One region of the Streptomyces sp. NPDC093065 genome, then DNA from elsewhere that is predicted to be linked to it. Evidence: predicted binding sites of a transcription regulator. Region 1 holds the regulator's gene; the other holds the start of a gene.
The links. The regulator HspR, encoded in region 1, represses chaperone genes until heat shock. The targets are predictions, from matches to a motif close to TTGAGNNNNNNNNNCTCAA.
Positions count from the first base shown of each region.

Region 2: a site for HspR is predicted at 1,231-1,249, ahead of lon (endopeptidase La). Genes of this name have one in related genera too.

Region 1 is NZ_JBIVPJ010000013.1:9,497-24,408, forward strand. Features, by position in the region: gene dnaK (molecular chaperone DnaK) at 1-1,281, shown strand, start outside; gene grpE (nucleotide exchange factor GrpE) at 1,278-1,955, shown strand; gene dnaJ (molecular chaperone DnaJ) at 1,998-3,194, shown strand; gene ACIQFU_RS22240 (heat shock protein transcriptional repressor HspR) at 3,200-3,655, shown strand; gene ACIQFU_RS22245 (sugar ABC transporter substrate-binding protein) at 3,897-5,015, shown strand; gene ACIQFU_RS22250 (LuxR C-terminal-related transcriptional regulator) at 5,185-6,222, shown strand; gene ACIQFU_RS22255 (helix-turn-helix transcriptional regulator) at 6,185-7,201, opposite strand; gene ACIQFU_RS22260 (helix-turn-helix transcriptional regulator) at 7,198-8,208, opposite strand; gene ACIQFU_RS22265 (hypothetical protein) at 8,533-8,868, shown strand; gene clpB (ATP-dependent chaperone ClpB) at 9,183-11,780, shown strand; gene ACIQFU_RS22275 (YbjN domain-containing protein) at 11,953-12,489, shown strand; gene ACIQFU_RS22280 (pyridoxal phosphate-dependent aminotransferase) at 12,571-13,782, opposite strand; gene ACIQFU_RS22285 (hypothetical protein) at 13,981-14,283, shown strand; gene ACIQFU_RS22290 (DUF2617 family protein) at 14,678-14,912, shown strand, end outside.
Region 2 is NZ_JBIVPJ010000008.1:34,746-49,657, reverse strand. Features, by position in the region: gene ACIQFU_RS16150 (response regulator transcription factor) at 1-273, opposite strand, end outside; gene ACIQFU_RS16145 (spermidine synthase) at 387-1,085, opposite strand; gene lon (endopeptidase La) at 1,272-3,749, shown strand; gene ACIQFU_RS16135 (lysozyme) at 3,825-4,652, opposite strand; gene ACIQFU_RS16130 (MarR family winged helix-turn-helix transcriptional regulator) at 4,892-5,386, shown strand; gene ACIQFU_RS16125 (protein phosphatase 2C domain-containing protein) at 5,417-6,208, opposite strand; gene ACIQFU_RS16120 (nitrate- and nitrite sensing domain-containing protein) at 6,662-9,736, shown strand; gene ACIQFU_RS16115 (roadblock/LC7 domain-containing protein) at 9,733-10,254, shown strand; gene ACIQFU_RS16110 (DUF742 domain-containing protein) at 10,251-10,694, shown strand; gene ACIQFU_RS16105 (GTP-binding protein) at 10,675-11,316, shown strand; gene ACIQFU_RS16100 (styrene monooxygenase/indole monooxygenase family protein) at 11,347-12,609, shown strand; gene ACIQFU_RS16095 (NlpC/P60 family protein) at 12,573-13,730, opposite strand; gene ACIQFU_RS16090 (hypothetical protein) at 13,834-14,157, opposite strand; gene ACIQFU_RS16085 (TetR/AcrR family transcriptional regulator) at 14,209-14,862, opposite strand.

The DNA.
Region 1 (14,912 bases):
GACAACAACCTCGGTGGTGACGACTGGGACCAGCGCGTCGTCGACTACCTGGTCAAGCAGTTCCAGTCCGGCCACGGCGTGGACCTCGGCAAGGACAAGATGGCCCTCCAGCGCCTGCGCGAGGCCGCCGAGAAGGCCAAGATCGAGCTGTCCTCGTCCACCGAGACCACGATCAACCTGCCCTACATCACGGCCTCCGCCGAGGGCCCGCTGCACCTGGACGAGAAGCTCACCCGGGCCCAGTTCCAGCAGCTGACCTCCGACCTGCTGGAGCGCTGCAAGACGCCGTTCCACAACGTCATCAAGGACGCCGGCATCCAGCTGTCCGAGATCGACCACGTCGTTCTCGTCGGCGGCTCCACCCGCATGCCCGCCGTCGCCGAGCTCGTCAAGGAGCTGACCGGCGGCAAGGACGCCAACAAGGGCGTCAACCCGGACGAGGTCGTCGCCATCGGCGCCGCCCTGCAGGCCGGTGTCCTCAAGGGCGAGGTCAAGGACGTCCTGCTGCTCGACGTCACCCCGCTGTCCCTCGGCATCGAGACCAAGGGCGGCATCATGACCAAGCTGATCGAGCGGAACACGACGATCCCGACCAAGCGCTCGGAGATCTTCACCACCGCCGAGGACAACCAGCCCTCCGTGCAGATCCAGGTCTACCAGGGCGAGCGCGAGATCGCGGCGTACAACAAGAAGCTCGGGATGTTCGAGCTGACCGGTCTGCCGCCGGCGCCCCGCGGCGTCCCGCAGATCGAGGTCGCCTTCGACATCGACGCCAACGGCATCATGCACGTGACCGCGAAGGACCTGGGCACGGGCAAGGAGCAGAAGATGACCGTCACCGGCGGCTCCTCGCTGCCGAAGGACGAGGTCGACCGGATGCGCCAGGAGGCCGAGAAGTACGCGGAGGAGGACCACGCCCGCCGCGAGGCCGCCGAGTCCCGCAACCAGGGCGAGCAGCTCGTCTACCAGACGGAGAAGTTCCTCAAGGACAACGAGGACAAGGTCCCCGGCGAGGTGAAGACCGAGGTCGAGGGTGCCGTCGCCGAGCTGAAGGAGAAGCTCAAGGGCGAGGACACCGCCGAGATCCGCACCGCCACCGAGAAGGTCGCCGCCGTCTCGCAGAAGCTGGGCCAGGCCATGTACGCCGACGCCCAGGCCGCGCAGGCCGCCGGCGGCGAGGCCCCGGGCGCCGGTGCCGACGCGGGCGCCGGTGACAAGGCCGACGACGACGTCGTCGACGCCGAGATCGTGGACGACGAGCGCAAGGACGGTGCCGCGTGACGGAGGAGACCCCGGGTTTTGAGGAGAAGCCCGACGTCCCCTCCGGCGCCACCCCTGACGACGCCGAGCCGCAGGCCGCCTCCGAAGAGGGGGCGGCCCCGGCCGGGGACGCGAGTGAGAACGCGGGCCTGGTGGCCCAGCTGGACCAGGTGCGCACCGCGCTCAACGAGCGCACGGCGGACCTCCAGCGACTCCAGGCCGAGTACCAGAACTACCGCCGCCGGGTGGAGCGGGACCGGGTCGCGGTCAAGGAGGTCGCCGTCGCGAACCTCCTGTCCGAACTGCTTCCCGTACTCGACGACATCGGCCGTGCCCGGGAGCACGGCGAGCTGGTCGGCGGCTTCAAGTCGGTCGCGGACTCGCTGGAGACGGTCATCGCCAAGATGGGCCTCCAGCAGTTCGGCAAGGAGGGCGAGCCCTTCGACCCGACGATCCACGAGGCCCTGATGCACTCCTACGCACCGGACGTCACCGAGACGACGTGCGTGGCGATCCTGCAGCCCGGGTACCGGATCGGCGAACGCACCATCCGCCCCGCGCGGGTGGCGGTCGCCGAGCCGCAGCCGGGCGCCCAGACGGTCAAGCCGGCCGAGGCCGGCCCCGAGGGGCAGGACGGCTCCGACGCGGACGACGGCGCCGGGACCAAGGAGAGCGGTGGCCCGGACGAGGGCTGAGCTCGAAGTGACGGACAGGGCACGAGAGGAGGGACGTCGGGGATGAGTACGAAGGACTTCATCGAGAAGGACTACTACAAGGTTCTCGGCGTCCCCAAGGACGCCACCGAGGCCGAGATCAAGAAGGCGTACCGGAAGCTCGCCCGCGAGAACCACCCGGACGCCAACAAGGGGAACGTCAAGGCGGAGGAGCGCTTCAAGGAGATCTCCGAGGCCAACGACATCCTCGGTGACCCCAAGAAGCGCAAGGAGTACGACGAGGCCCGCAGCCTCTTCGGCAACGGCGGGTTCCGGCCCGGACCGGGCGCGGGCGGCGGCGGCACCTTCAACTTCGACCTGGGCGACCTCTTCGGAGGCGGCGCCCAGGGCGGGGGCCAGAGCGGCGCCGGCGGTTTCGGCGGCGGCCTCGGGGACGTGTTCGGCGGCCTGTTCAACCGCACCGGCGGCTCACCGGGCACCGGTACGCGCACGCAGCCGCGGCGCGGGCAGGACATCGAGTCCGAGGTCACCCTGAGCTTCATCGAGGCGATCGAGGGCGCGACCGTGCCGCTCAGGATGTCCTCGCAGGCGCCCTGCAAGGCCTGTTCGGGCACCGGCGACAAGAACGGCACGCCGCGCGTGTGCCCGACCTGCGTCGGCACCGGGCAGGTCGCGCGGGGCTCGGGCGGCGGCTTCTCGCTCACCGACCCGTGCCCCGACTGCAAGGGCCGCGGCCTGATCGCCGAGGACCCCTGCGAGGTCTGCAAGGGCTCCGGACGCGCCAAGTCCTCGCGGACGATGCAGGTCCGCATCCCCGCCGGGGTGTCGGACGGGCAGCGCATCCGGCTGCGCGGCAAGGGCACGCCGGGCGAGCGGGGCGGCCCGGCGGGCGACCTGTACGTGGTCGTGCACGTCAAGGAACACCCCGTCTTCGGCCGCCGGGGCGACAACCTCACCGTCACCGTCCCGGTCACCTACGCCGAGGCGGCCCTCGGCGGCGAGATCCGGGTCCCGACCCTGGGCGGTCCGCCCGTCACTCTGAAGCTGCCGGCCGGCACGCCGGGCGGCCGCACCATGCGGGCCAGGGGCAAGGGCGCGGTCCGCAAGGACGGCACCCGCGGCGACCTCCTGGTCACCGTGGAGGTGAGTGTTCCGAAGGACCTGACGGGGAAGGCTCGTGACGCGCTCGAGGCGTATCGCGAGGCGACCGCGGACGAGGATCCGCGGGCGGAGTTGTTCCAGGCCGCGAAGGGAGCTTGACGGGAATGGACGGTCGTCGACGCAACCCGTACGAACTGACCGAGGACACCCCGGTCTACGTCATCTCGGTGGCGGCCCAGCTCTCCGGACTGCACCCGCAGACCCTGCGGCAGTACGACCGTCTCGGCCTGGTCTCCCCGGACCGCACGGCCGGCCGGGGCCGGCGCTACTCGGCCCGCGACATCGAACTGCTCCGGCAGGTCCAGCAGTTGTCGCAGGACGAGGGCATCAACCTGGCCGGAATCAAGCGCATCATCGAGCTGGAGAACCAGGTCGCCGCGCTCCAGGCCCGGGCGGCCGAGCTGGCCGCCGCGCTCGACGGCGCGGCCACGGCGATGCGTCAGCGCGAGGCCGCGGTGCACGCTTCCTACCGCCGTGACCTGGTCCCTTACCAAGAGGTACAGCAGACCAGCGCCTTGGTGGTCTGGCGCCCCAAGCGCCACGGACAGTCCTCGGACTGACCCGGACCGCCAGACGGCACAAGGGAATACGACCGCGACAGCCCCGGAGGACCGCCCCGTCCTCCGGGGCTGGTTCACAACGGTGCTGTCTCATTGGTCTAGTACTTCTTGACGATTTGGTGAAGACAGCGTTGGCTTCCTTCACCAGGGTCGCCAGGGTCACCGGAGTTGCCCGGATTCCCCGGATTCCCCGGATTCCCCGGTTCACCAACCACGCCCGTGTGTCGGAAGGCAAAGCGCAGTGAGTAGCCGTGCCCGTCGTATCGCCATATCCGTGGCCGCGTCCCTGATGACCTTCTCGCTGGCCTCCTGCGGTGTGCTCGGCGCATCGGAGAGCAGCGACGACGCGAGCCCGACCAAGGGGAACGACCTCACCGTCGGCCTGCTGCTGCCGGAGAAGGAGAACACGCGCTACGAGCAGTTCGACTACCCCTTCTTCAAGGCCAAGGTCGGCGACCTCACGCGCGACCAGGGCAATGTCAAGTACGCCAACGCCGAGGCCAGCGCCACCAAGCAGGCCGACCAGATGCAGCAGATGATCAACGACAAGGTCGACGTGATCGTGCTGGACGCGGTCGACGCGCACGCCATCGCGGACGGTGTGCAGAAGGCGAAGGACGCCGGCATTCCCGTCATCGCCTACGACCGGCTGGCCGAGGGCCCGATCGACGCCTACATCTCCTTCGACAACGAGCTGGTCGGCGAGGTCCAGGGCCGCTCGCTCATCGAGGCGCTCGGCGGCGACCCGTCCAGCTCCGAGAAGATCGTCATGATGAACGGCTCGTCCATCGACCCGAACGCCAAGCAGTTCAAGGCGGGCGCGCTCTCCGAGCTGAACGGCAAGGTGACGATCGCCCAGTCCTTCGACACCAAGGACTGGAAGCCGGAGAACGCCGAGGCGAACATGACCGAGGCGATCGGGAAGATCGGCAAGAAGAACATCGCGGGCGTCTACTCCGCCAACGACGGCATGGCCGGCGGCATCATCAAGGCCCTCGAGGACGCGGGCGTCACGGACCTGCCCCCGATCACCGGTCAGGACGCGGAACTCTCTGCGGTGCAGCGGATCGTCACCGGCGAGCAGTACATGAGCGTGTACAAGTCCTATCCGCAGGAGGCCGAGAACGCCGCGGAGATGGCCGTGGCGCGGGTCCAGGGCCGTGACATCCAGTTCGAGGCGCTCGCCCGCGACAAGGTCGCCAGCCCCACCCACAAGGGCATCCCCGCCCAGCTCGTCCCCGTCGTCGCCCTCACCAAGGACAACATCGAGGACACGGTCATCGCGGACGGCTTCTACAAGGTCAGCGACATCTGCACCGCCAAGTACGCGGCCGCGTGCGCGGAGGCCGGACTGAAGTAGTCCGTTTCCCGTCCCGTTCCCGTTTCCCGTCCCGTCCCCGGGGCCCGGGGTATTTGGTCGGCAACCGGTACATTTCGTCCCCCGCGCCGAGCGGAGCCTTGTTGCGGAGCCGGTCCCGGCCGCGCATAGTTGCGCTGCGGAAGAGCCGGAACCGGGGGTGGGATGGGCGATGGCCGGGCACGGGGCTCAGGAGCACCCGCACGGGGCCGACCGGCTGTGCGCGGCCGGGGACCGCGTGTACTCCCGGGCCGTACGGCGCGGGAGGGTGCCGCGGCAGGACGCGGAACCGGTGCCCTGCCTGCTGGAACTGGCCCTGCTGCACCCCGACCCCGACGACATGGACTGGCTGGTGCCGACCTCTCCGCAGGAGGTCATGACGCGGCTGCTGCGCGGGGTCCACGACGAGGTCAGCGCCAGTCAGCGGCGGGTGGGCTCGGCCGTGGAGGCCTTCGAGTGGTACGCGGACCTCGGCCGGCTGCTCCAGCCCCCGGCAGGACCGGAGGGAACGGCGATCCGGGTCCTCGACGGTCTCTCCCGCATCCAGGCCGCGATGGACGAGGCGACGCAGGCCTGTACGACGGAGGTCCTCACCGTCCAGCCCGGCGGCATCCGGCGCGAGCACGAGCTGTCGGAGGGGCTGCACCGGGCGCTGGCGCTGCGCGGGCGCGGGGTGCGGATGCGGGACCTCTACACGCACGTGGCCCGGCACGGCCAGGGTCTGCTCAACTACCTCGAACTCATGGGTGACGCGGTCGAGGCCCGCACCCTGGACGAGGTCATCGACCGCCTCATCCTCTTCGACCGCACGGTCGCCTTCATCCCCGCCAACACCGACCGCACGATGGCCCTGGAGCTGCGCCACCCCGGCCTGATCGCCTACCTGGTCACGGTCTTCGAACGCCTCTGGCGCCTTGCGATCCCGCTCACCGCCCCCCTCCCCGACACCGGCATCGAGGGCATCTCCCACCGCGAGCAGTCCATCGCGGCGCTCCTCGCCGAGGGCCATCAGGACGCGGTGATCGCGGAGCGCCTCGGCATCAGCGTCCGCACGGCCCGCGCCCACATCGCCCGCCTCTCGGAGACCCTGGGCGCCGCCAGCCGCACGCAGTTGGGCGTCCGCATCGCCCAGGCAGGCCTCGACGGCTCCCCGCGGCCCGCCCCGGCCCCCGTCATCCTTCCCGGTCGAGAATCCCCGACTGCCCGATGAGATACCCGAGCTGAGCCCGGCTCTCGCTGCCGAGGGTGGCGGCGAGCTTGGCGATGTGGACGCGGGCGGTACGGACGTTCATGCCGAGGCGTTCGGCGACGTCGGTGTCGGTGTGGCCCTCGACGAGGAGGGCGGCTATGGCGCGTTGGCGGGGGGTGATGCCGTTGAGCGTGGGCTGGTGGACGGCCCGGGGGTGCATGGGGGTGGCGAGGCGCCAGAGGCGGTCGAACGTCGTGGTCAGGTAGGTGACGAGGGCCGGCTGACGAACTTCCAGGGCGAGACTGCGGTCGGTGTTGGCGGGGATGAAGGCCACCGTGCGGTCGATGATGATCAGGCGGTCGGTGACCTCGTCCAGGGTGCGGGCCTGCACGTCACCGCGCAGTTGTTCATAGCGTGCCAGGATCGGCGGGGCGTGGCGCAAGGTGTGCTGGTAGAGGGCGCGGATGCGGCCCCCGCGGTCCAGCAGCTCCTGGTCCCGTCGCAAGGCGGCGTCCCTGAAACGCGCCTTGGACGGTGTGTAGCTGTTGTGCGGCTGGATGGCCAGGACCTCGGTCGCATGGGTCATGGACTTGTCGAGGACGGTACTGATGTGGTCCTTCTCGCTGTGGACCGTGATCAGGGGGTCGGTCGGTGAGGTGTTGTACCGCGTGCTTACTCGCATCAGCGGCTCGAAGCTCTCCGCCAGCCGCTCGGAGCGTCTGCGTTCGTCCGCGACGCGGTCCTCCGAGGAACGCAACAGCTTGTGCAGCGCCACGGCGGGGGACACGGGTTCCAGCCAGTCCACGTCGTCCAGGGCCGGCCGGAGCAGGCCGTAGGCGGCGAGGCAGGGCGTCGACCGGGCCTCCGTCGTTCGCAACCGCCCTTCGCGCAGTGCCCGTACGTAGACTTCGGTCCCCTCCGCGCACAACTCCTCGGGTCCGTGCGTCGAGTGCGGGGCGGGGCCGGCCGGTCTCCGTCGGTCGTACGCCTCCTCGGTCACAGTTTCCCCTCCTCCACGGGCCCTTGTTGTCCCTGCTCCAGGATCCCGGACTGAGCGATGAGATAGCCGAGTTGGGCGCGGCTGCCGCTGCCGAGAACCGACGCGAGTTTCGCGATGTGGGCCCGGCACGTGCGCACGTTCATGCCCAGGCGCCGGGCGATGGCCTCGTCGACGTGGCCCTCCACCAGGAGCTTGGCGATCGAGTGCTGGATGTCGGTGATGCCGTCGGGAGCCGTCTCGTAGGGGGCCCCGGCGGTGAGCGGAACCGCTCGGCTCCAGATGAACTCGAAAACCTTGATCAGATAGCGGACGAGGCCCGGGTGCCGGATCTCCAGGGCGACCTGCCGGTCGTCCCGGATGGGAATGAAGGCCACGGTCTCGTCGCAGATGATGAGACGCTCGACCAGTTCGTCGATGGTGCGGTACTCGGCCTTCCCGTTGGGGAACTGGTCCACGTAGGCGAGGCGCTCGGGGCTGTAGCGTGCCGTGTGCTGGTAGAGCGTTCTGATCCGTACCCCTCGTTCGATCAGGGTCCTGTCACGCTCCAGTGCTTCGATGAGGCGGCGCTCGGGGTGCCGGGCGCTCGGCTGCACGGTGAGCATCTCGTTGAGGCACTGGTCCGTGGCCAGGTCGAGGGCCGCGTTGATGCGGTCGAGACCTTCCAGCACGGTGATCGAGTGCGTCGGCGCGGCGCCCTGCGCACTGAGGGCCATGAAGGGTTCGAATGCGGCGGCCAGCTCGATGGAGGTGCGCCTGCGTTCCGATATCTCGTGCTCGATGGGATTCAGCCGCCGGGCGAGGGCGACCGCCGGGGACACGGGAAGCAGCCAGTTTGCGTCGTCAGGATCGGGATGGAGCAGGGCGAACTCCATCAGACACGGGACGGACTCCGCCTCGCCCCGGGCTATACGTCCAGTGCGCAGGGCGTTCGCGTAGAGGCGCCCACCCTCCTCGCACAGGTCCGTAATGGCATGGGGATGTGTCGCTTTGGCCTGATTTGTTGTCAAATCTCCACCCCCCAGGGTCCTGAACGTGCAGGAACATGATGCACCGATTGTGTGGCCATGACGTGCCTGAATGAGCCATCGTCTTATCCGACGGGGGAAGAGGGGACCTTCAAGTGAGGACGAAGCCGACTATGTCTAAGAGAATGCTTCGCTCGGTGCTTGTCGCCGCCTTCTCCGCCGTTGTGGCCTTCGGAACACTGAGTGGCCTCTCCGTCGAGAAGGGTGACGCTCGAGCGGACAGCGCCTGGTCGCTGGCTGCGACGACTGCCTCGCCCGCCGGCGACGAGACGGCAGCCGTCACGGACGACAGTGCGTGGTCTTGACATGACGACACCACCCGACGACCGCTCCTTCCGGCGAGAAATGGCCACCGCCTACCGCTCCGGCTGGCACTTCATCGACCTGGTCACCGCGATCCCGCACGCCGGTGACTCCCTGATGGTGACCGTCTTCGGCGAGCCGGTCGTCGTCACGCTGGACGAGGACGGCGACGTGCGGGCGTACCGGTGTCTGCGGCGGCCTCGGGGGGCGCCGCAGCCAGTGCGGTGTGCCATCCGGTACGGAATGATCTTTGTGAACCTGGACCAGCGGGACCACCGGCTCGAGCAGCCGGACGTCCCCGAAGTGAGGACCATCTCGGCCACCCCCCGCAGCGCCTGACGCGATTCCCCCGTCGTAACAAATCGCTCAGGTGCTTCCCCCCGGCAGCGGCGTCACCGTGACCTGAACACGGTGACGCCGCTGTCGCATGTGCGGACATCTCGCGAAATCCACTGGTTCCACGGATGACCGAAAAGGCACTCGTGCGGCACGGCCGGCCCTTGCCTCATCACCCTGGTGTCCCCCCGGCGGATACGCGTGGACCCGACCTTGAGTGGAATGGACTCAACTTTGTGTACGCTGGATGAGTCAGCACTGGGAGACTGGAAACAGGCCGGACCGCCGACGGCCGACGCGAGGAGGAGAACCGGAACGTGGACGCCGAGCTGACCAACCGGAGCCGGGACGCGATCAACGCGGCCAGCAACCGGGCCGTGACCGAGGGGAACGCCGACCTCACCCCCGCCCATCTGCTCCTCGCGCTGCTCCAGGGGCAGGACAACGAGAACATCACCGACCTGCTCGCCGCCGTCGAGGCCGACCTCGCCGCCGTGCGCTCCGGCGCCGAGCGCATCGTCGCCGGGCTGCCCAGCGTCACCGGGTCCACCGTCGCACCCCCGCAGCCCAGCCGTGAGATGCTCGCCGTGGTCGCCGACGCCCAGGCCCGCGCCAAGGAACTCGGGGACGAGTACCTCTCCACCGAGCACCTGCTCCTCGGCATCGCCGCGAAGGGCGGCGCGGCCGGTGAGGTACTGGAGGGGCAGGGAGCGAGTGCGAAGAAGCTGCAGGAGGCCTTCCGCAAGGCGAGGGGAGGGCGCCGCGTGACCACTCCCGACCCCGAGGGCCAGTACAAGGCCCTGGAGAAGTTCGGCACCGACCTCACCGCCGCCGCACGGGACGGAAAGCTCGACCCCGTCATCGGGCGGGACCAGGAGATCCGGCGCGTCGTACAGGTGCTGAGCCGGCGGACCAAGAACAACCCCGTGCTCATCGGCGAGCCCGGCGTCGGCAAGACCGCCGTCGTCGAAGGGCTCGCCCAGCGGATCGTCAAGGGGGACGTGCCCGAGTCGCTGAATGACAAGCGGCTGGTGGCGCTGGACCTCGGGGCCATGGTCGCCGGGGCCAAGTACCGCGGCGAGTTCGAGGAGCGGCTCAAGACAGTCCTCGCCGAGATCAAGGACTCCGACGGGCAGGTCGTCACCTTCATCGACGAGCTGCACACCGTCGTCGGCGCCGGCGCCGGCGGTGACTCCGCCATGGACGCCGGGAACATGCTCAAGCCGATGCTCGCGCGCGGCGAGCTGCGCATGGTCGGCGCGACCACGCTCGACGAGTACCGGGAGCGGATCGAGAAGGACCCCGCCCTGGAGCGGCGCTTCCAGCAGGTGCTGGTCGCCGAGCCGACCGTCGAGGACTCCATCGCGATCCTGCGCGGGCTCAAGGGACGGTACGAGGCGCACCACAAGGTGCAGATCGCGGACAGCGCGCTCGTGGCCGCCGCCGGCCTCTCCGACCGGTACATCACCTCCCGCTTCCTGCCCGACAAGGCCATCGACCTCGTCGACGAGGCCGCCTCCCGGCTGCGCATGGAGATCGACTCCTCGCCCGTCGAGATCGACGAACTCCAGCGCGCCGTCGACCGGCTGAAGATGGAGGAGCTCGCGATCGGCAAGGAGACCGACGCCGCCTCCCTCGAACGCCTGGAGCGGCTGCGGCGCGACCTCGCCGACAAGGAGGAGGAGCTGCGCGGCCTCAACGCCCGCTGGGAGAAGGAGAAGCAGTCCCTCAACCGGGTCGGCGAGCTGAAGGAGAGGCTCGACGAACTGCGCGGGCAGGCCGAACGCGCCCAGCGCGACGGCGACTTCGACACCGCCAGCAAGCTGCTCTACGGCGAGATCCCGACCCTGGAGCGCGACCTGGAGGCCGCCTCCGAGGCCGAGGAGGAGGTCGCCCGCGACACCATGGTCAAGGAGGAGGTCGGCGCCGACGACATCGCGGACGTCGTCGCCTCCTGGACCGGCATCCCCGCGGGCCGGCTGCTGGAGGGCGAGACGCAGAAGCTGCTGCGCATGGAGGACGAGCTCGGCAAGCGGCTCATCGGCCAGACCGAGGCCGTACGGGCCGTCTCCGACGCCGTACGACGTTCCCGCGCCGGGATCGCCGACCCCGACCGGCCGACCGGGTCGTTCCTCTTCCTCGGCCCGACCGGCGTCGGCAAGACCGAGCTGGCCAAGGCGCTCGCCGACTTCCTCTTCGACGACGAGCGGGCCATGGTCCGCATCGACATGAGCGAGTACAGCGAGAAGCACAGCGTCGCCAGGCTCGTGGGCGCCCCGCCCGGATACGTGGGCTACGAGGAGGGCGGCCAGCTCACCGAGGCCGTGCGGCGGCGGCCGTACACCGTCGTGCTGCTCGACGAGGTGGAGAAGGCGCACCCCGAGGTCTTCGACATCCTGCTCCAGGTGCTCGACGACGGGCGCCTCACCGACGGGCAGGGCCGCACCGTCGACTTCCGCAACACCATCCTGGTGCTCACCTCCAACCTGGGCAGCCAGTACCTGGTCGACCCGACGACCGGCGAGGCGGAGAAGAAGCAGCAGGTCCTGGACGTGGTCAGGGCGTCCTTCAAGCCGGAGTTCCTCAACCGGCTCGACGACCTGGTGGTCTTCTCGGCCCTCAGCAAGGAGGAGCTGAGCCGGATCGCACGGCTGCAGATCAACGGCCTGGCCCGGCGGCTCGCCGAACGCCGCCTCACCCTGGAGGTCACCGACGAGGCCCTGGCCTGGCTGGCGGAGGAGGGCAACGACCCGGCCTACGGCGCCCGCCCGCTGCGCCGCCTCGTGCAGACCGCGATCGGCGACCGGCTCGCCCGGGAGATCCTCTCCGGCGAGATCAAGGACGGCGACACGGTCCGCGTGGACCGCTTCGGCGACGACCTGATCGTGGGCCCGGCGAGCGGCAAGACGCTGTAGCCGACCGCCTCCGTTCCGCCCCGGCGGCCCTCTCATCGGGTTGCCGGGGCCCCGAAGGGGTACCCGACCGGCCGGATCAAGTCAGCCCAGGGCTGACAGGCCCACGGCGGGCTTGCCACGCCCCTCCCCGCATGGGGGAGGATGGCCAGATCCGTACGAAGGGAAATTCACGGTGAGCATCGACCCGTCCTCGATTCCGAACTTCGGGGGCAAGCAGCCCGAGCCGCAGCCCCAAGGACCGGCGGGCCCCGTCGTCCCGGACCAGGATCTCGTGAAGCAGCTCCTCGAGCAGATGGAGCTGAAGTACGTCGTCGACGACGAGGGCGACCTCGCGGCGCCGTGGGAGCAGTTCCGCACGTACTTCATGTTCCGCGGCGAGGGTGACCAGCAGGTCTTCTCGGTGCGGACGTTCTACGACCGGCCCCACCAGATCGACGAGAAGCCCCAGCTCCTGGAGTCGGTCGACGACTGGAACCGGCGCACCCTGTGGCCCAAGGTGTACTCCCACACCCACGACGACGGCACGGTCCGCCTGATCGGCGAGGCGCAGATGCTGATCGGCATGGGCGTCAGCCTGGAGCACTTCGTCTCCTCGACGGTCAGCTGGGTGCGGGCCGCCATCGAGTTCGACCGGTGGCTCGTGGAGCAGCTCGGTCTCGAACAGGACGTCAACGAGTCGGAGAAGCCGACCGACGAGGACGGCGAGTAGTCCGCCCCCGCGGCTGAGTCCCGCAGAGCCCGGCACCCCGTCACCGCGGGGTCCGGGCTCTCGTCGTACCGGTGTGCCTGCTCACGCCGCCGCCGACTTCAGCCGCCGCACCGCCTCCTCCAGCACCGGGGTCCGTTTGCAGAACGCGAACCGCACGAAGGGCGCGCCCGCCTCCCGGTGGTCGTAGAAGACCGCGTTGGGTACGGCGACTACCCCCGCGCGCTCGGGCAGGGAGCGGCAGAAGGCGATGCCGTCGCGCTCGCCGAGCGGGCGGATGTCGGTGGTGACGAAGTAGGTCCCGGCGGGCCGGTACACGCCGAAGCCCGCCTCGGCCAGCCCCGCGGCCAGCAGGTTCCGCTTGGCCTCCATGTCCTCCCGGTAGGCGGCGAAGTACGACTCTGGCAGCGCGAGCGCCTCGGCGACCGCGTACTGGAAGGGGCCCGCGCTGACGTACGTCAGGTACTGCTTGGCCGAGCGGACCGCCGCGAGCAGGGCGGGCGCGGCGGTGACCCAGCCGACCTTCCAGCCGGTGAACGAGAACGTCTTGCCGGCCGACCCGATGGTCACCGTGCGCTCCCGCATCCCCGGGAAGGTAGCGAGCGGGATGTGCTCGGCGGTGTCGAAGACCAGGTGCTCGTAGACCTCGTCGGTCACCACCAGCAGGTCCCGTTCCACGGCCAGCTCGGCGATCGCGGCCAGCTCCTCGCGGGTCAGGACCGTGCCCGTCGGGTTGTGCGGGGTGTTCAGCAGCAGGAGGCGGGTGCGGTCGGTGACCGCGTCGCGCAGCTCGTCCAGGTCCAGGCGGAAGCAGCCCTCCACGCCCGGCGCGTCCCCCGGGTGCGGGCGCAGGGTCACGGGCACGCGCGTACCGCCCGCCATCGCGATGCAGGCCGCGTACGAGTCGTAGTACGGCTCCAGCGCCACGACCTCGTCGCCGGGCTCGACCAGGGCCAGCAGGGCGGCGGCGATGGCCTCCGTGGCGCCGGCGGTGACCAGGACCTCGGTGCCGGGGTCGTAGGTCAGGCCGTAGCGGCGGAGCTGGTGGTCGGCGACGGCGGCGCGCAGCTCGGGGATCCCGGGGCCCGGCGGGTACTGGTTGCCGCGCCCGTCGCGCAGCGCCCGTACGGCGGCCTCGCGGACTTCCTCGGGGCCGTCGGTGTCGGGGAAGCCCTGACCGAGGTTGATCGCCCCGGTCGTCACGGCCAGGGCGGACATCTCGGCGAAGATCGTCGTCCCGAACTCCGCGAGCCGGCGGTTCAGGAGGGGGCGGGCGCTGGAGCTCATCGAGGTCATGGCGGTCATCCTGCGCCGAAGCTCTGGACTTCCTCAACTCTGCTTTGGGGCGTGGCGGCGAAGGGCATCTCCCGTTCACGCCGGTGAGTTCCACGGCGGGATCCACAGGCAACCGATACGCAGCGAGGCGTCCGACGGGGGACTGCTTCGGGGGGCTTCCGGGCGTGCCCGGAAGGGAAGGAGGGCGGAGCCGTGGTCATGGGCATCATCCTGTTCGTGGTCGCAGCCCTGGTGATCAGGGGACTCGTGGTGCGCCGGGGCGCTGCCCGCCGCCCCGTGCGGCGCAGGGGCGGGCGGGCGGCCACGCGCTGGTCCGGCACCGGCGGGGGCGGGGACGGCGGCGGCGACAACAGCTGGTGGGTCGGCGGCGGGGACGGCTCGTCCTCGGGCGGACACCACTCGGGCGGACACCACTCGGGCCACTCCTGCGGTGGCGGCTCGTCCTGCGGAGGCGGGTCGTCCTGCGGGGGAGGGGGCGGCGGATGCGGTGGAGGCAGCTGACACGGGGCAGCTGAGCTCCGGCAGGGGGAACCGCATCCCTCACGGGGCCCGCTCCTGGGCGGGCCCCGCGCTCCCGTCACGAGCGCCCGCCGGGGCCCACTCCCGGTGGGCGCTCCCACGCCCCGGCGCACTCCGTGCGGACGGGGTGTGCGCCACGGTTGAACAGTTGAGCTGTGGAGCCCCCTGAGGGATGGAAACGCCACGAAGTTGGGTAAAAACGCTGTGGCGGCGCCACCGTTCATGATTCGCTCTCCCTCACCAACGCAGCTCCTCGGACGACCTGTTGACCCCCCTCCTGACCGGCCGACTGGGCTGAGCGGGCCGCATCCCCGGCAGTGCCACGGATGCGCATGCCCCACACCTTCCTCTCCTTGTGTGCTTGCGGAGCCGATCCATGCTCACGACCCTGACAACCTCCTACACCGACACCCGCGCAGCCGACCTGGCCTGGGCCCTGGGGCGCGAGCCGCTGCCCGCGCTCGCCTGCCTCGACGTCGAACTGACGGACGCGAAACTGCAGTTGAGACTCCTCGGGGCCTCCCATCAAGTCCTGCTCGAGGAGGAGGGGGGCAGCTGTTCGGAGACGGTGGCGTGCATCCCGGGCAGCAGCACCCCCCTTCCGCTGGGCG
Region 2 (14,912 bases), on a different contig from region 1:
CACCGGCACCGGCCGCTGGGCCTGCACGCGCCGGCAGACCTCCAGGCCGTCGAAGCCGGGCAGCATGATGTCGAGGATCAGCAGATCGGGCTGCCAGGCCTCGGCCGTGTCGACGGCGGACGGACCGTCGCCCGCCGTTTGCACCAGGAACCCCTCGGCGCGCAGGCGGGTCGCGATGGCGTCGACGATCGTCTGATCGTCCTCGACCACCAGCACCCGGCGCTGTGCGCCCTGGGTGGCCGCGTTGTTGTGGGAGGTCTGTGTCTGCTCCATCGCCCGCCCCTGAGGTGTGCTTTCCGGAATCCGTGGGGTGATCCCATGACTGCGCTTGACGCTTGAATGATCCGCGTCAGGGCAGCAGCGTACGGGGAGTCACCGCGCCTTTGCTATCCAGGCCCGACGCCGATGTGCACGACGTCCGGAACGCCCCGGGCAACGGGGATCTCTTCGGTACGCACCTGCTGGAAACCGGCATTACGCAAGGTTTCTTCGAATTCCGGAGAGGGCTGCGCGGACCATACGGCGAGCACCCCGCCGGGTCTCAACAGCCGTGCGCAGCCCGCCAGTCCGGACGCCGCGTACAGCCCGTCGTTGCCCTCGGTGACGGTCCAGCCGGGGCCGTTGTCGATGTCCAGGCACAGGGCGTCGTACGTGTCGGATGTCTCATTGACGTACTCGACCAGGTCCGCCTCGACGATCTCCGTGCGCGGATCGGCCAGGGCTTCGGCGGAGAGCGCGGCCAGCGGCCCGGACCGGTGCCAGCCGATGACGGCCGGTTCGCGCTCGACGACCGCGATCCGGCCCCAGCGGGGATCGGCGGCCGCGTGGACGAGGGAGAAGCCGACGCCGAGTCCGCCGATCAGCAGGTGCGGCGCGGCGCGTCCGCCGGGCGCGCCCAGCGCGTCGGCCGCCGCGTCGATCAGGCGCCGCTCCGAACGTCCGTCGGAGGTGTCCATCAGGAAGCAGCCGTTCGCGATGATCTGCAGCAGGGTCCCGTGCCGGCGCAGGACCACCTCGCCGTACGGGCCCTCGCGGCGGTCCAGTACCTCGGGCGCGTCGGGGGAGTCGTGGGAAGAGAGGGGCATCGGCCCATCCTGGCACTCGCGGGGCGGCGGAATGCCGGACGGTCCGAGGGTGCTGACCGGACAGGTGCTCCGACGGCGCGAGGGTCTCGGGCGTTGATCGCTCAGAGCGAACACGGTGTGGGGAACAATCCTGGACTCCCTTTCATTGAGTCGATGTAACTCAACTTGACTGCCGAAGGGGAGATCATGGCTGCTGAGTCCGCCGCCTTCACACCGCTCACCCTGCCCGTGCTGCCGCTCGACGACGAAGTGGTCCTGCCCGGCATGGTGGTCCCCCTGGACCTGAGCGACGCCGAGGTAAGGGCCGCGGTGGAGGCCGCCCAGGCCGCCGCCAGGTCCGAGCCCGGCAAGCCCCGGGTCCTCCTCGTCCCGCGCATCGACGGCACCCACGCCGCCACCGGCGTGCTCGGTACGGTCGAGCAGGTCGGCCGCCTGGCCGACGGCGACCCGGGCGCCCTGATCCGCGGCCGGGGCCGGGTGCGCATCGGCGCCGGTACCACCGGCCCCGGCGCCGCGCTCTGGGTCGAGGGCACCCGCGTCGACGAGACCGTCCCCGAGCCGCTGCCCGGCCAGGTCGCCGAGCTGGTGAAGGAGTACAAGGCGCTCGCCACCGCGTGGCTGCGCAAGCGCGGTGCCTGGCAGGTCGTCGACCGGGTCCAGGCCATCGACGACGTGTCCGCGCTCGCCGACAACTCCGGCTACTCGCCGTTCCTGAGCACCGAGCAGAAGGTCGAACTGCTCGAGACCACCGACCCGGTCGCCCGCCTGAAGCTCGCCACCCAGCAGCTGCGCGACCACCTCGCCGAGCAGGACGTCGCCGAGACCATCGCCAAGGACGTCCAGGAGGGCGTCGACAAGCAGCAGCGCGAGTTCCTGCTCCGCCGCCAGCTCGAAGCCGTCCGCAAGGAGCTGCGCGAGATCAACGGCGAGCAGGAGGGTGAGGAGTCCGACGACTACCGCGCCCGCGTGGAGGCCGCCGACCTGCCCGGGAAGGTCCGCGAGGCCGCGCTCAAGGAGGTCGACAAGCTGGAGCGGTCCTCCGACCAGTCGCCCGAGGGCTCCTGGATCCGCACCTGGCTCGACACGGTCCTGGAGATGCCGTGGAGCGAGCGCACCGAGGACGTCTACGACATCCAGGGCGCCCAGGCCGTGCTCGACGCCGAGCACGCGGGCCTTCAGGACGTGAAGGAGCGCATCACCGAGTACCTGGCCGTGCGCAAGCGGCGCGGCGACCGGGGCCTCGGCGTGGTCGGCGGCCGGCGTAACGAGGGGGCGGCGCGTAGCGCCACGGTTGAGGGCGGTGGTGGGCGACGGGGGGGCGGTGCCGTACTGGCCCTGGTGGGCCCGCCCGGCGTCGGCAAGACCAGCCTCGGCGAGTCCGTCGCCCACGCGATGGGCCGCAAGTTCGTCCGCGTCGCCCTCGGCGGCGTCCGCGACGAGGCCGAGATCCGCGGCCACCGGCGCACGTACGTCGGGGCGCTGCCCGGCCGGATCGTGCGGGCGATCAAGGAGGCGGGGTCCATGAACCCGGTCGTCCTGCTCGACGAGATCGACAAGGTGGGCTCGGACTTCCGGGGCGACCCGGCCGCGGCCCTGCTGGAGGTCCTGGACCCGGCGCAGAACCACACCTTCCGGGACCATTACCTGGAGGTCGAGCTGGACCTGTCCGACGTGGTCTTCCTCGCCACCGCCAACGTCCTGGAGGCCATTCCGGAGGCCCTGCTCGACCGCATGGAGCTGGTCCGCCTGGACGGCTACACCGAGGACGAGAAGGTCGTCATCGCCCGTGACCACCTGCTCCCGCGCCAGCTGGAGCGGGCCGGACTGGACGCGGACGAGGTCACCGTCGACGAGGGCGCGCTGCGCAGGCTGGCGGGCGAGTACACCCGCGAGGCGGGCGTGCGCACCCTGGAGCGGTCCATCGCGCGGCTGCTGCGCAAGGTGGCGGCCCAGCACGAACTGGGCGAGCGGGAACTGCCGTTCACCGTCACCGACGCCGACCTGCGCTCTTTGATCGGCCGGCCGCACCACGTGCCCGAGTCCGCCCAGGACCCGGCCGAGCGGCGCACCTCCGTACCGGGCGTGGCCACCGGCCTCGCGGTCACCGGCGCGGGCGGCGACGTCCTCTACGTCGAGGCGTCCCTGGCCGACCCGGAGACCGGCGCGGCAGGGCTGACCCTGACCGGTCAGCTGGGCGACGTGATGAAGGAGTCGGCGCAGATCGCGCTGAGCTTCCTGCGCAGTCACGGCGCCGAGCTGGAGCTGCCGGTGGGCGACCTGAAGGACCGGGGAGCGCACATCCACTTCCCGGCGGGCGCGGTCCCCAAGGACGGTCCGAGCGCCGGCGTCACCATGACCGCGGCCCTCGCCTCGCTCCTGTCGGGCCGGCTGGTCCGCACCGACGTGGCGATGACCGGCGAGGTCTCGCTGACCGGGCGGGTGCTGCCGATCGGCGGGGTCAAGCAGAAGCTGCTCGCCGCGCACCGGGCGGGGATCACCACGGTGATCATCCCCAAGCGCAACGAGCCCGACCTGGACGACGTCCCGGCCGAGGTGCTGGACAAGCTCGACGTCCACGCCGTCACCGACGTACGGCAGGTCCTGGAACTGGCGCTCGCCCCCGTGACCAACGGGGCGCAGCGGGAGGTTCCGGTCGCGGCGTGACGGCGTGACCGGACGAGAAAAGGGGAAGGCCCGGACTCCGCCGAGTCCGGGCCTTCGTCCGTCCGCGCGGGCCCGTCAGCCGTTGGCGAGGGCCTGGACGCGGTCCAGCGCGCCGTTGAACTTGTTGTGGTCGCCGACCGTCGGTCCCGACGAGGTGTACTGCCACATCGTGTAGAAGCCCCAGCCGGCCGGCAGCGTGCCCACCGACGAGGCGTACCGGGCGACCCACAGCGGGTTGTTGGCGGCGAAACCGCCGTAGTTGCCGGTGCACTGGGTCCACCAGCTGGTGGCCGTGTAGATCACGGCGTCCCGGCCGGTACGCGCCTTGTACGTGTTCAGGAAGTCGCCGATCCAGGAGACCATCGCGCTCTGCGACTTGCCGTAGCAGGTGGCGCCGTACGGGTTCCACTCGATGTCGAGCGCGCCCGGCAGCGTCTTGCCGTCCTTGGACCAGCCGCCGCCGTGGTCGACGAAGTAGTTGGCCTGGGCGGCGCCGCTCGTCGTGTCCGGGGTGGCGAAGTGGTACGAGCCGCGGATCATGCCGACGTTGTAGGAGCCGTTGTACTGCTGGGCGAAGTAGGGGTTGGTGTAGTACGTCCCCTCGGTGGCCTTGACGTAGGCCCACTTGACTCCGCTGTTCCACAGGGTCGACCAGGCCACGTTGCCCTGGTGGCTGGAGACGTCGACGCCCTCGGTCTGGGCCGCGCGGCCCGGGACGGGGGTGCCGTGTTCGCCGTCGTGGGCCGCGACGCCCATGCCCATGTGGGCGGAGCCGCGCGGCGGGACGTCGGCGGACGACGACGCGTCGGCCGGAAGGGTGAACACGAGGGAGAACGCGGCGAGCAGGATCCCGGTGACGGCGAAGCGCCGCCCGCGGGGCGATCCGGGTCTGTGCACGAGCATGACGTGCCCTCCGATGGCTCGGTGGTGCTCGGTGGGGGATGCGCGAGTGGGGAGAACCCATGGATGGCGTGCGCATGCCATCCGGCGGTCCGGTGAAGACGCTACGCACGTAGAACGGGGGTGGGAAGAGGGGCCGGAAGCCGCCGTTGGTCTAAGCCTGCGAAATACTTGGCGAGCTGCGGTGATGGCGGCCGGTGGCGGAAACTTTCAGGACCGGAAAAATCGAGGCAGGGGCTGACGTGCACGAAGACGGGAACGGCGGCGGTCGCGGAGTTGAATCCCACCTGTCCGGCAGTGGTGTGAACCAGCCGGAGTTCCTCGCCCTGGAGCGGGAGATGACGGTCCTGCTGCGGCGGGCCCGGGCCAACCAGGGCGAGATGGCCCGGGAGGTCCACCCCGACCTGGAGTCGTCGGCGTACGGCCTGCTGGTCCGGCTCGGTGAGTGCGGCGGCCAGCGCGCCACCGACCTCGCGGCCTTCATCGGCGTCGGCAAGGCGACGATGTCCCGCCAACTGCGGGCCCTTGAGGACCTCGGACTCGTCGCCCGCGAGCCCGACCCCGGCGACGGCCGGGCCTGGCTGGTCACCCTCACCCCCGAGGGGCAGGAACGCGTCGGCCGGGTCCGGGAGGCCCGCCGCGCCCGGTACGCCCGCCGGCTCGCCGACTGGGACCCGCGCGAGGTGTCCGAACTGGCCCGCCTGCTGCACGAACTCAACCGCGGCATGGAGAAGTAGCGCCGGTCCGCGGCGGTTTCGCCGCCCGTCTCACAGCTCGGCGCAGACCACCGTCGCGTCGTCGTGCGTCTTGCTGCGGCCGAGGAACGCCCGCTCGCCCGCCGCGTCCAGGAGTTCCAGCTCCCGGACCCGGTCCACCAGGGCCTGCGCGCCCTGCTTGCGCACCAGCGCCAGGCACTGCGCCCAGTCGCCCTCCCCGAACGTCTCCACCCACCGCGCGGCCCCGTCCGTCAGCGCCGCCACCGTCCGCACCGAGCCGCGCGGCAGCACCCCCGTCACGGCGCGGGCGGCCACTTTGGGGTCGGCGGCGGCCGTGAAGAAACCGCCCTCCTTGTTGCGGAGTTCGGCGTCGACCACCACGTGGCTCACCAGGGCCGAGCGGGGCAGCCGGGACAGCCGGTCGTCCAGGACGGGCGTGACGGTGCCGTCGGGGGCCTCCAGGAGCAGGGCCGAGTCGGACAGGACCAGGTACTCGACCGCGGCCTCGGACCAGCGGGCGAGGACCACGGTTGCCTGCGGTGTGCGCGGGTGAGAAAGGTCACAGGTTTCCGCGTGTGCCGCCGCGGTACGAGCGATGGCGCGGGAAAGGGCCTCGGCGAGGGGGAGATCCGGGAGTGAAACGGTCAGTTCGGTCAGCGCTCCACCGAGGCGCGCCGTGAACCAGGGCACGGAATGCAGACATCCCGTCGCGGTCCGTGGCGGTGTCACACCGTCCAGCACGACGAGTGAACCACCCCGCCCCGAGGCCGGTAGCCCGACGCTCGCGAAGTCCTCGTTGGGCTGCTCGACGAGGCCTGGTTCCGAGACGAGTTCCGTACGCATCCGGCCAGTCTGCACCACCCCTTCACAGCGTTCGCAAAAGGCCGACACCTTCCCCGGATTCCCTCTGAACCGACGAGGTGACGCAGGTCAGGCGCCGGATTTGGGGTGGAATTCCATCCCCCGGCAGCGCGTGGCGGCACATAGTGCCACCGCCCGTCTCAGACGTCCAACCGGCTCGCCGGACGACCGTGCGGCACGAGCCACGGGAACTTGCTCCCCAACTCCCCTCCGGGGTTCACTCCTTCGGGTGGCGGGTCGGATGATGCGCGCTCACCGCCCACCGGCACTGGGAGGGTCGGGAACCGATGGGGGGCCTGCCCCGCTCACGCGGTCTCCCCGCCCGACGCGCAGCCGGCGGCCGGGGGACGGCCCAGCGTCCGGCGGAGGGTGCACGCGCCCCCGACCGGCCAGTTGACGGAGCGCCACCCGGGCCCACGGGTACACGAGTCAGGAATGCGAGCACCGGTGCAGAAGACGCGGCCTCGTCGCACAGGCAAGCAGACGGCCCCCGCGGGGAGCGCGGAGCACACCCCCGGCACCCCCGGAAACTCCACCCCTCCGCCGCCCCGGACCCCCGTCGGCAAGGGCCGTCCCACCCACGTACGCAACCGTCTGATCGTCGCCGTGGCGGTCGTGGCGGCCGCCGTCGCGGGGGCCGGAGCGCCGTCGGTCGTGGCCGCCTCCGGCCAACTGAACGACTCCCAGGAACTGGTGACGCTCGCCGAGCGGACCCAGGGCGCGCTGACCCTCGCCCACTCCCTCGCCGACGAGCGCGACGAGGTCACCCCGTACATCGCGGCCGGCCGCCCCAAGTCCAAGGCACCCTCCGAGCAGCGCAGCGCCCGCGTCGACCGCCAGGTCGAGGAACTGCGCGCCGACCCCGACACCCCCGCCTCACTGCGCGAGGACCTCGACGCCGTCGCCGCCCTGCGCCGGGCCGCGCTGACCGGCAAGAGCACCGCGCTGGAGGCGCACCAGGCGTACTCCGAGGCGATCACCGAACTCCACGCCCTGGCCGAGAAGCTGGGCGAGGAGATGCCGCCCCGCGCGGGCTCCGGCGCGTACGCCCTGGCCGAGCTGGACACCGCCGTCCAGCAGGCCGCCGCCACCCGCGGTCTGCTGCTCGCGGCGCTGAACGTGCCCAGCACCACCCAGACCGTCATCGACCCGATCACCGGCCTGCCGACCGAGTCGACCACCACCTCGGACGCCGACGCCAAGCAGCGCGACGCGCTCTCCGCCGCCGCCCAGCAGGCCCGGGTCCGCTCCGACGCCGCGCTCGCCGACTTCCGCGACGGCGCCCCCAAGGAGGCGCGGGGCAGCTTCGACGCCACGGTCGCCGGACCCGACGTCAACTCCGCCGAGAAGTACCTCGCCGGCCTCACCGACGAGCCGACGCTCTCCGACGGCGATCTCCGCACCAGCACCAAGCGCCTCGACGCCGCGCTGTCCGCCCGCGTCGACGCGATGCGCGGCGCGGAGTCCGCCCTGTACGAGAAGCGCGTCAAGTCCCTGGAGCAGCTGCGCGACGACGACGTCACCGCGCTGGAGATCCGGATCGCCGTCCTCGGCGCCCTGATCCTGCTCGCCGTCGGCATCGCCACCGCGCTGGCCCGCACCCTCACCCGCCCGCTGTCGGTGCTGCGTCGCGGCTCGGCCCGGCTGGCCGGTGCGGAGGACCCCACGGCCGAGGAAGCGGTGTCCTTCACCGGCCGCAACGACGAGTTCGCCCAGGTCGTCCGCTCCGTCAACGCCCTGCACGCGCACGCCGCCACGCTCGCCTCCCGGGTCGCCACGCTGGAGTCCGACCGCAAGCACCTCGTCGGCCAGCGGCAGAAGATGGCCGACGCCCGCGAGGAACTGCGCGCCGAACTCACCGAGTCCGCCGCCCAGCTGGAGGTGGTGCGCAAGAGCATCGGCTCCACCTTCGTCAACCTCGCGCTGCGCACCCTCGGCCTGGTGGAGCGGCAACTCGCCGTCATCGAGAGCCTGGAGGAGCGCGAGCAGGACCCGGACCGCCTCGCCACCCTGTTCAAGCTCGACCACTTCGCCACGGTCATGCGCCGGCACAGCGAGAACCTCCTCGTCCTGGCCGGCACCGAGCACGTCCAGCACAGCGCCTCGCCGGTGCCGCTGGTCGACGTGGTCCGGGCCGCGGTCAGCGAGATCGAGCGGTACGAGCGGGTGCGCATCGCCGCGCTGCCGCCGCACGCGCACGTGGCCGGCTTCGCCGCCGACGACCTCTCCCACCTGCTGGCCGAACTCCTGGAGAACGCCACCTCGTTCTCGCCGCCCGACCTGCCCGTCGAGGTCTCCGGCTGGCTCCTGGAGAACGGCGAGGTGATGCTCTCCGTCCAGGACGAGGGCATCGGCATGGACACCGAACGCCTCCAGCGGCTCAACGCCCGCCTCACCGACTTCGACCCGGAGGCGCCGTACGACCAGGAGGGCGAGGACGGTCTCGGGCTCGGCCTCTACGTCGTCGCCCGGCTCGCCCACCGGCACGGGGCGCGGGTGCGGCTGCGGGAGCAGAAGCAGGGCGGGGTCGCGGCCGTCGTCGTGCTCCCGGGCTCCCTGCTCGCGGCGGCCCCGCCGGCCGCGCTGGCCCCGACCGTCCCGGTGTCCGACGGCACCGGCACCTTCTCCCTGCCCGGCGCCGACGCGGAGGCCAACTCCAACGTCCTGCACGGGCGGGCGGAGAAGGCGGTGCGGGCGGAACAGGACGCCGGGACGGAGGCCGGCCCGGAGCCGGAGCCCGGCACCGACCCGCTGGTGGCCTCGGCGGAGGAAGCCGTACGCCGTGCCGAGGCGGACGGGTCCCAGGCGGACTCGGACGCCCCGGAGGCCGTCGAGGCCCCGGACGCCACCGAGACGACGGAGGCCGTCGAGGCCCCGGACGCCACCGAGGCCCCGGAGGCGACGGAGTCCCCGGAGGAGACGGAGGCGGAGCCCGCCCGCCCGGAGACGCCGGACCCCGGCTCCGAGGAGCCCGCTCCGGTCGGTCCCGGCACCCCGGACGAGGCGTCCGCCCCGGAGCGGCCCGGCCGGGACACGACGGCCCCCGACGACGGCGCCGCCCCCGGCAGCGACCTCCCCGACGACGCCACGATGGCCCTCTTCCTCCCGGCCCTGGCGGACCCGGAGCCCCCGGCGGAACCCGTCACCGACCCTTACGCCATCGGCCCCGACGCCCACGACCGCACTCCGGACGAGGGCACCGGGCAGGCGGGGGACACCGACCGGACCGAGGGCTCCGAGCCCGCCGAGCCCGTCACCGACAAGGGGCTGCCCAAGCGGACCCCGAAGCTCACCACCCCCGCCGAGCTGCCGCGCCCACGCACGTCGGGCTCCGTCGACGCCGACGCGCTCCGCCGGCGCCTGGGCGGATTCCGCCGGGGGGCGGAGGCCGGCCGCCGGGACGTCGAGGCGGAGATCGCCGACCGCACCGGACAGGACCGGACGCCGGACACCGGGGCGGACACAACCGAAGAAGCCACGGGGGGCACTGTCGAGGAGGCAAGCAGTTGACCGCGCCCAGTACCTTCGGACTGAGCAGTGAAGCCCGCAATCTCCACTGGCTGCTGACCAACCTCGTCGAGGAGGTGCCCGGCATCCGGTCGGTCGCCGTGGTCTCCTCCGACGGGCTCCTGCTCCTGTCCTCCGACCCCGGCCGCAACGAGGAGGCCCGGCAGGCCCGCGAGGCACCCCGCGGGGGCCCGCGCGGCTCCGCCGCCGACCTCGCCACCGTAGTGTCCGGCGTGGGCAGCCTGACCGTCGGCGCCGCCCGGCTGATGGACTCCGGCTCCGTGAAGCACACGATGGTCGCGATGGACGAGGGCAGCCTGTTCGTCATGTCGATCAGCGACGGCTCGCTGCTCGGCGTGCACGGTTCTGCGGAGTGCGACATGAGCGTCGTGGCGTACCACATGGCGCTCTTCGTCGGCCGCGCCGGCCACGTCCTGACCCCGGAACTCCGCAGCGAACTGCGCAAGTCCCTGGAGCCCGAGCCGTCCGTGTCGTCCGAGTCGACGGGGAGCGCCCGATGAGCAGCAGTCCCAAGAAGACCGGCCGGGGGCATCTCCCCGTGCGCGGCGCCGACCGCAAACCCGCCCGCGTACGCCCCTACTCGCTCACCGGCGGCCGGACCCGCTTCGGCCACGTCCTGCTCGTCGAGACGTTCGTCGGCGCCACGGCCGGCACCGCCGCGCTCGAAGCCGCCGAGGAGCGCAAGGAGTTGACGAACGGCGGCCTGACCTCCCGGGTGATGCCGGAGATGCGGGCCATCGTCGAACTGTGCCGCCGTATGCGTACGGTGGCCGAGATCGCCGCGCTGCTGAAGATGCCGCTCGGCGTGGTCCGCGTCCTCATCAGCGACCTGGCGGACCAGGGAAAGATCCGTGTGTACGGCACCGGGACCGGCCACGGCACGGGCCGCCCGGACCGCGCTCTGCTCGAAAGGGTGCTCAGTGGACTCCGTCGTCTCTGACGCCGCCGCGTTCGGCGTCCCCCCGCTCGTCGACCACGACGGGCCCGTGCAGCCCTGGCAGACCGATCCCACCCGTGCGCCGGTCGCCACGAAGATCGTCGTCGCGGGAGGGTTCGGCGTCGGCAAGACCACGCTGGTCACCGCCGTCTCGGAGATCACGCCCCTGCAGACCGAGGCGCTGATGACCGAGGCGAGCGAGGAGACCGACGACCTCACCGCCACCCCGGGCAAGCTGACCACCACCGTGGCCATGGACTTCGGCCGCCTCACACTCGACGACGACCTGGTGCTCTACCTGTTCGGCACCCCGGGCCAGCAGCGGTTCTGGTTCATGTGGGACGACCTGGTGCGCGGCGCGATCGGCGCCGTCGTGCTGGCCGACACCCGGCGCCTGAAGGACTGCTGGCCGGCCCTCGACTACTTCGAGAGCTGCGGACTGCCGTACGTCGTCGCGGTCAACCACTTCGACGGCAGCGAGCTGTTCGAGGCGGAGGACGTGCGGGAGGCGTTGACGATCCCGGCGCACATACCTGTCATGATCATGGACGCGCGCCGTCGGATCTCGGCCATCGAGACCCTCTTGTCCCTCGTGGGCCACGCGCTCGACGAAACGCCCGAGTAGACGAACCCCGAGTAGGAGACGGAAAACCGCATGCGGAAGATACTCGTCGTCGGAGCCGGCCAGTCCGGTCTCCAGCTCGCCCTCGGCCTGCAGTCGCACGGCTACGAGGTCACCCTGATGTCCAACCGGACCGCGGACGAGATCCGCACCGGCCGGGTCATGTCGACGCAGTGCATGTTCCACACGGCACTCCAGCACGAGCGCGATCTCCAGCTGAACTTCTGGGAGTCCCAGGCCCCGAAGATCGAGGGACTCGGCGTCTCGGTGGCGGCCCCCGGCTCCTTCGACCCCGGCCCCTCGCAGCGCGCGATCGACTGGCTCGGGCGCCTCGACGGCTTCGCGCAGTCGGTCGACCAGCGGGTGAAGATGGCCGGCTGGATGGAGACCTTCGCCCAGCGCGGCGGCCAGCTGGTCATCCACGGCGCCGCCGTCGGCGACCTGGACTACTTCTCCCGCGCCTACGACCTCGTCCTGGTCTCGGCGGGCAAGGGCGAGCTGGTCCAGATGTTCGGCCGGGACCCGCAGAGGTCTCCGTACAGAGAGCCGCAGCGCGCCCTCGCCGTCGCCTACGTGCACGGGATGGGCCCGCGCCCCGAGCACCCGGAGACGGAGGCCGTGCGCTGCAACCTGGTGCCCGGTGTCGGCGAGATGTTCATCATGCCGACGTTCACCACCTCGGGCCGCGCCGACATCCTGTTCTGGGAGGGCATACCCGGCGGCCCGCTCGACGCCTTCAAGGACGTCAAGGACCCGGCGGAGCACCTCTCCCTGACCCTGGAACTCATGGAGAAGTTCTTGCCCTGGGAGTACGCGCGGGCCACCAAGGTCGAACTGACCGACGCCGGCGGCACCCTGGCCGGCCGCTACGCCCCCACCGTCCGCAACCCGATCGGCCGCCTCCCCGGCGGCGGACTCGTCCTCGGCGTGGCCGACGTGGTCGTCGCCAACGACCCGATCACCGGCCAGGGCTCCAACTCCGCCTCCAAGTGCGCCGCCTCCTACCTCGCCTCGATCCTGGAGCAGGGCGAGAAGGAGTTCGACGAGGCCTGGATGCAGCAGACCTTCGACCGCTACTGGGAGACGGCCCAGCACGTCACCAAGTGGACCAACGCCATGCTGGCGCCGCCGCCGGAGCACGTCCTGAACCTGATCGGCGCCGCCGGTCAGCTCCAGCCGGTCGCCGACCGCTTCGCCAACGGCTTCAACGACCCCTCCGACTTCGAGAACTTCTTCTACGACCCGGCGAAGACCGAGGGCTACCTGGCCGAGGTCTCGGGCGCGGCAGGCGCGTAGGAGCCGGCGTACCCCGTGTCCGCCCCGTCCGTCGCCCCGGCCGGGAGCCTCGGTGGAGTGTAGCGCCGTACGGGCTCCCCGCCCGGGTCGGGACGTACGGCGCCCAGCACCGGGTTGGCGGCGATCGGCGACACCTTGACGTCGGCGCCGGGGCGCGGTGCCTGGACGACCATGCCGTCCCCGAGGTACATCGCCACGTGGGTGGCCTCGGGGAAGTACACGACCAGGTCGCCCGGGCGCAGCTCGTCCAGCGCCACGTGGTCGAGGCGGGCCCACTGCTCCTGGCTGGTCCGCGGGATGGGCGTCCCGGCCCGCTCCCAGGCCACGGAGGTCAGCCCCGAGCAGTCGTACGACGCCGGGCCCTCGGCGCCCCACTCGTACGGCTTGCCGAGCTGCTCCACCGCGAAGCGCACCGCCCGGTCGCCCTCGGCGGACGGCTTGGCGTCGTCACCGAGCGCGCCGGACGCCAGGAACCGCTCCTGCTCCTCGGCGATCCCACTGCTCTCCAGCTCCGTCAGCGCGGCCAGTTGCCCGGGGGTGAGGGACGCGAGCATCTTCTCCACGGCGGCCAGGCGTTCGCGTACGCCATCCCGTTCCTTCTCCTGGGCCTCGGCGAGGGCGGTCTGCCGGGCCAGGGCCTCGCGCGAGCGCCGGGCCAGTGTGCCGGCCTTCTTCTCGGCGCCGCTCAGCCGGCCCACGGTGTCGACCCGTTCCCGGGCCAGCCGGCCGATCACATGCCCCTGGTCGACGGCGTGCTGCGGGTCACGGGCCAGCAGCAGCCGCAGGTACGGGGACAGGCCGCTGCTGCTCTGGTACTGCTGCCGGGCCAGCCGTCCGGCCGCGCCACGGCTGTCGTGCAGGGACAGCCGGGCCCGCGCCAGCTCGGCGTCCAGCCGCCGCACCTCGGCGCGCTGCCTGAGCAGGCGTTCCTCGGTGCCGTTGTAGGACTCGGTGGCCTTCTCCGCCTCCCGGTACAGCCGCTGAAGGTCCGTCAGCAGCTCGGCCACCGTGCGGTCGCCGGCCGCGTCGGGTACGGGTTCGGCCGCGGCGGGCACGGGCGCGAGGACGATCCCGGCCGTGAGCGCCGCCGTACACACCAGCCGCGGAAGCCTTCCTGACACGCCATCACCTCCGGTGCGGGGCGGCGGGTCCGCTCCGCACGGCGAGCATGGGACGGGTCCGCGGGCTTCGCGCGCCGAGTGTGCGCGGATCGGCGCAACCGGGTCACCCGTCCGCGTCGTCCGGCTTGCCACCCGGCGTGGCGTCTGGATCGGCGGCCGCCGGGCGGTCCGGTTTCGACCAGGGCCACTTCCGGTCGGAGCCCCTGCGGCCCGAGGGGTCGTACGTGTACTTCCACCGGGCGAACCGCAGGCCGCCCCGGGCGTCCCGGGGCTCCCTGCGGTACACCAGCACGGTGGGCGGGCCGCCGTCCGGGTCCGGTACGGGGATGCGGTACGTCTTCGGCGGGTGGCCGGTCATCCCGACCAGGACGGGCAGCACGCGCCCGTCCATGGGACCGCCCTCGAAGGGGGTGTCTTCGCTCTTCACGGCACCAGTGTCGGTGATGGGCGCACCGGTGCCCGAGCCCGGCGCACGGTGTCAGAGGTCCGCCGCCAGCGCCTCGACCAGCGTCGCGGTCTGCGGGTCGCGGCGGGCGGTGACCGTCAGCACGGCGAGGAACTGCTCCACCAGCCAGTCCCGCAGCTCCTCGACGGGCGGCTGCTTGTCCTCGTCCAGCCAGATCAGCGAGGCCGCCTCCACCGCCGTGATCCACATCCGGACGGTCATCCGCAGCCGGGGGCCGGGTTCGGCGACGGCCAGGTGGCTCATGATGTGGTCGGCGGCGGCCCGGCGTACGCCGTCCACGATGCCCGAGGTCTGCGAGGTCTCGACCACGCTGCCGCCGCGCAGCAGGGCGCTGAAGCCGGTGTCGTGCTCGTCGACGAAGGCGAGGTAGCGGTCCAGGGCGCGGGAGAGCCGGGCCAGCAGCGGGCCCGTGCGGGGCTCGTCGAAGCACAGGCGCAGCTCGTCGGCGGCGGAGCCGAGCGCGGCCTCGTACAGCTGCTGCTTGCCGCCGGGGAAGTACCGGTAGACCAGTGGCCGCGACACCCCGGCCTGCTCGGCGACGTCGTCCAGGGAGACCTCCTCCGGGGGCCGGTGGGCGAAGAGGGCGAGCGCCGCGTCCAGCAGTTGGACGCGGCGCTCCTCGACGCTGAGGCGGCGGTAGGCGGGGGTGGAGGCCTGCGGATTCATGTCCGCAGGGTAACCGGGCGGTGGCGTGCGCGGACCGGCGCCGGCCGGGT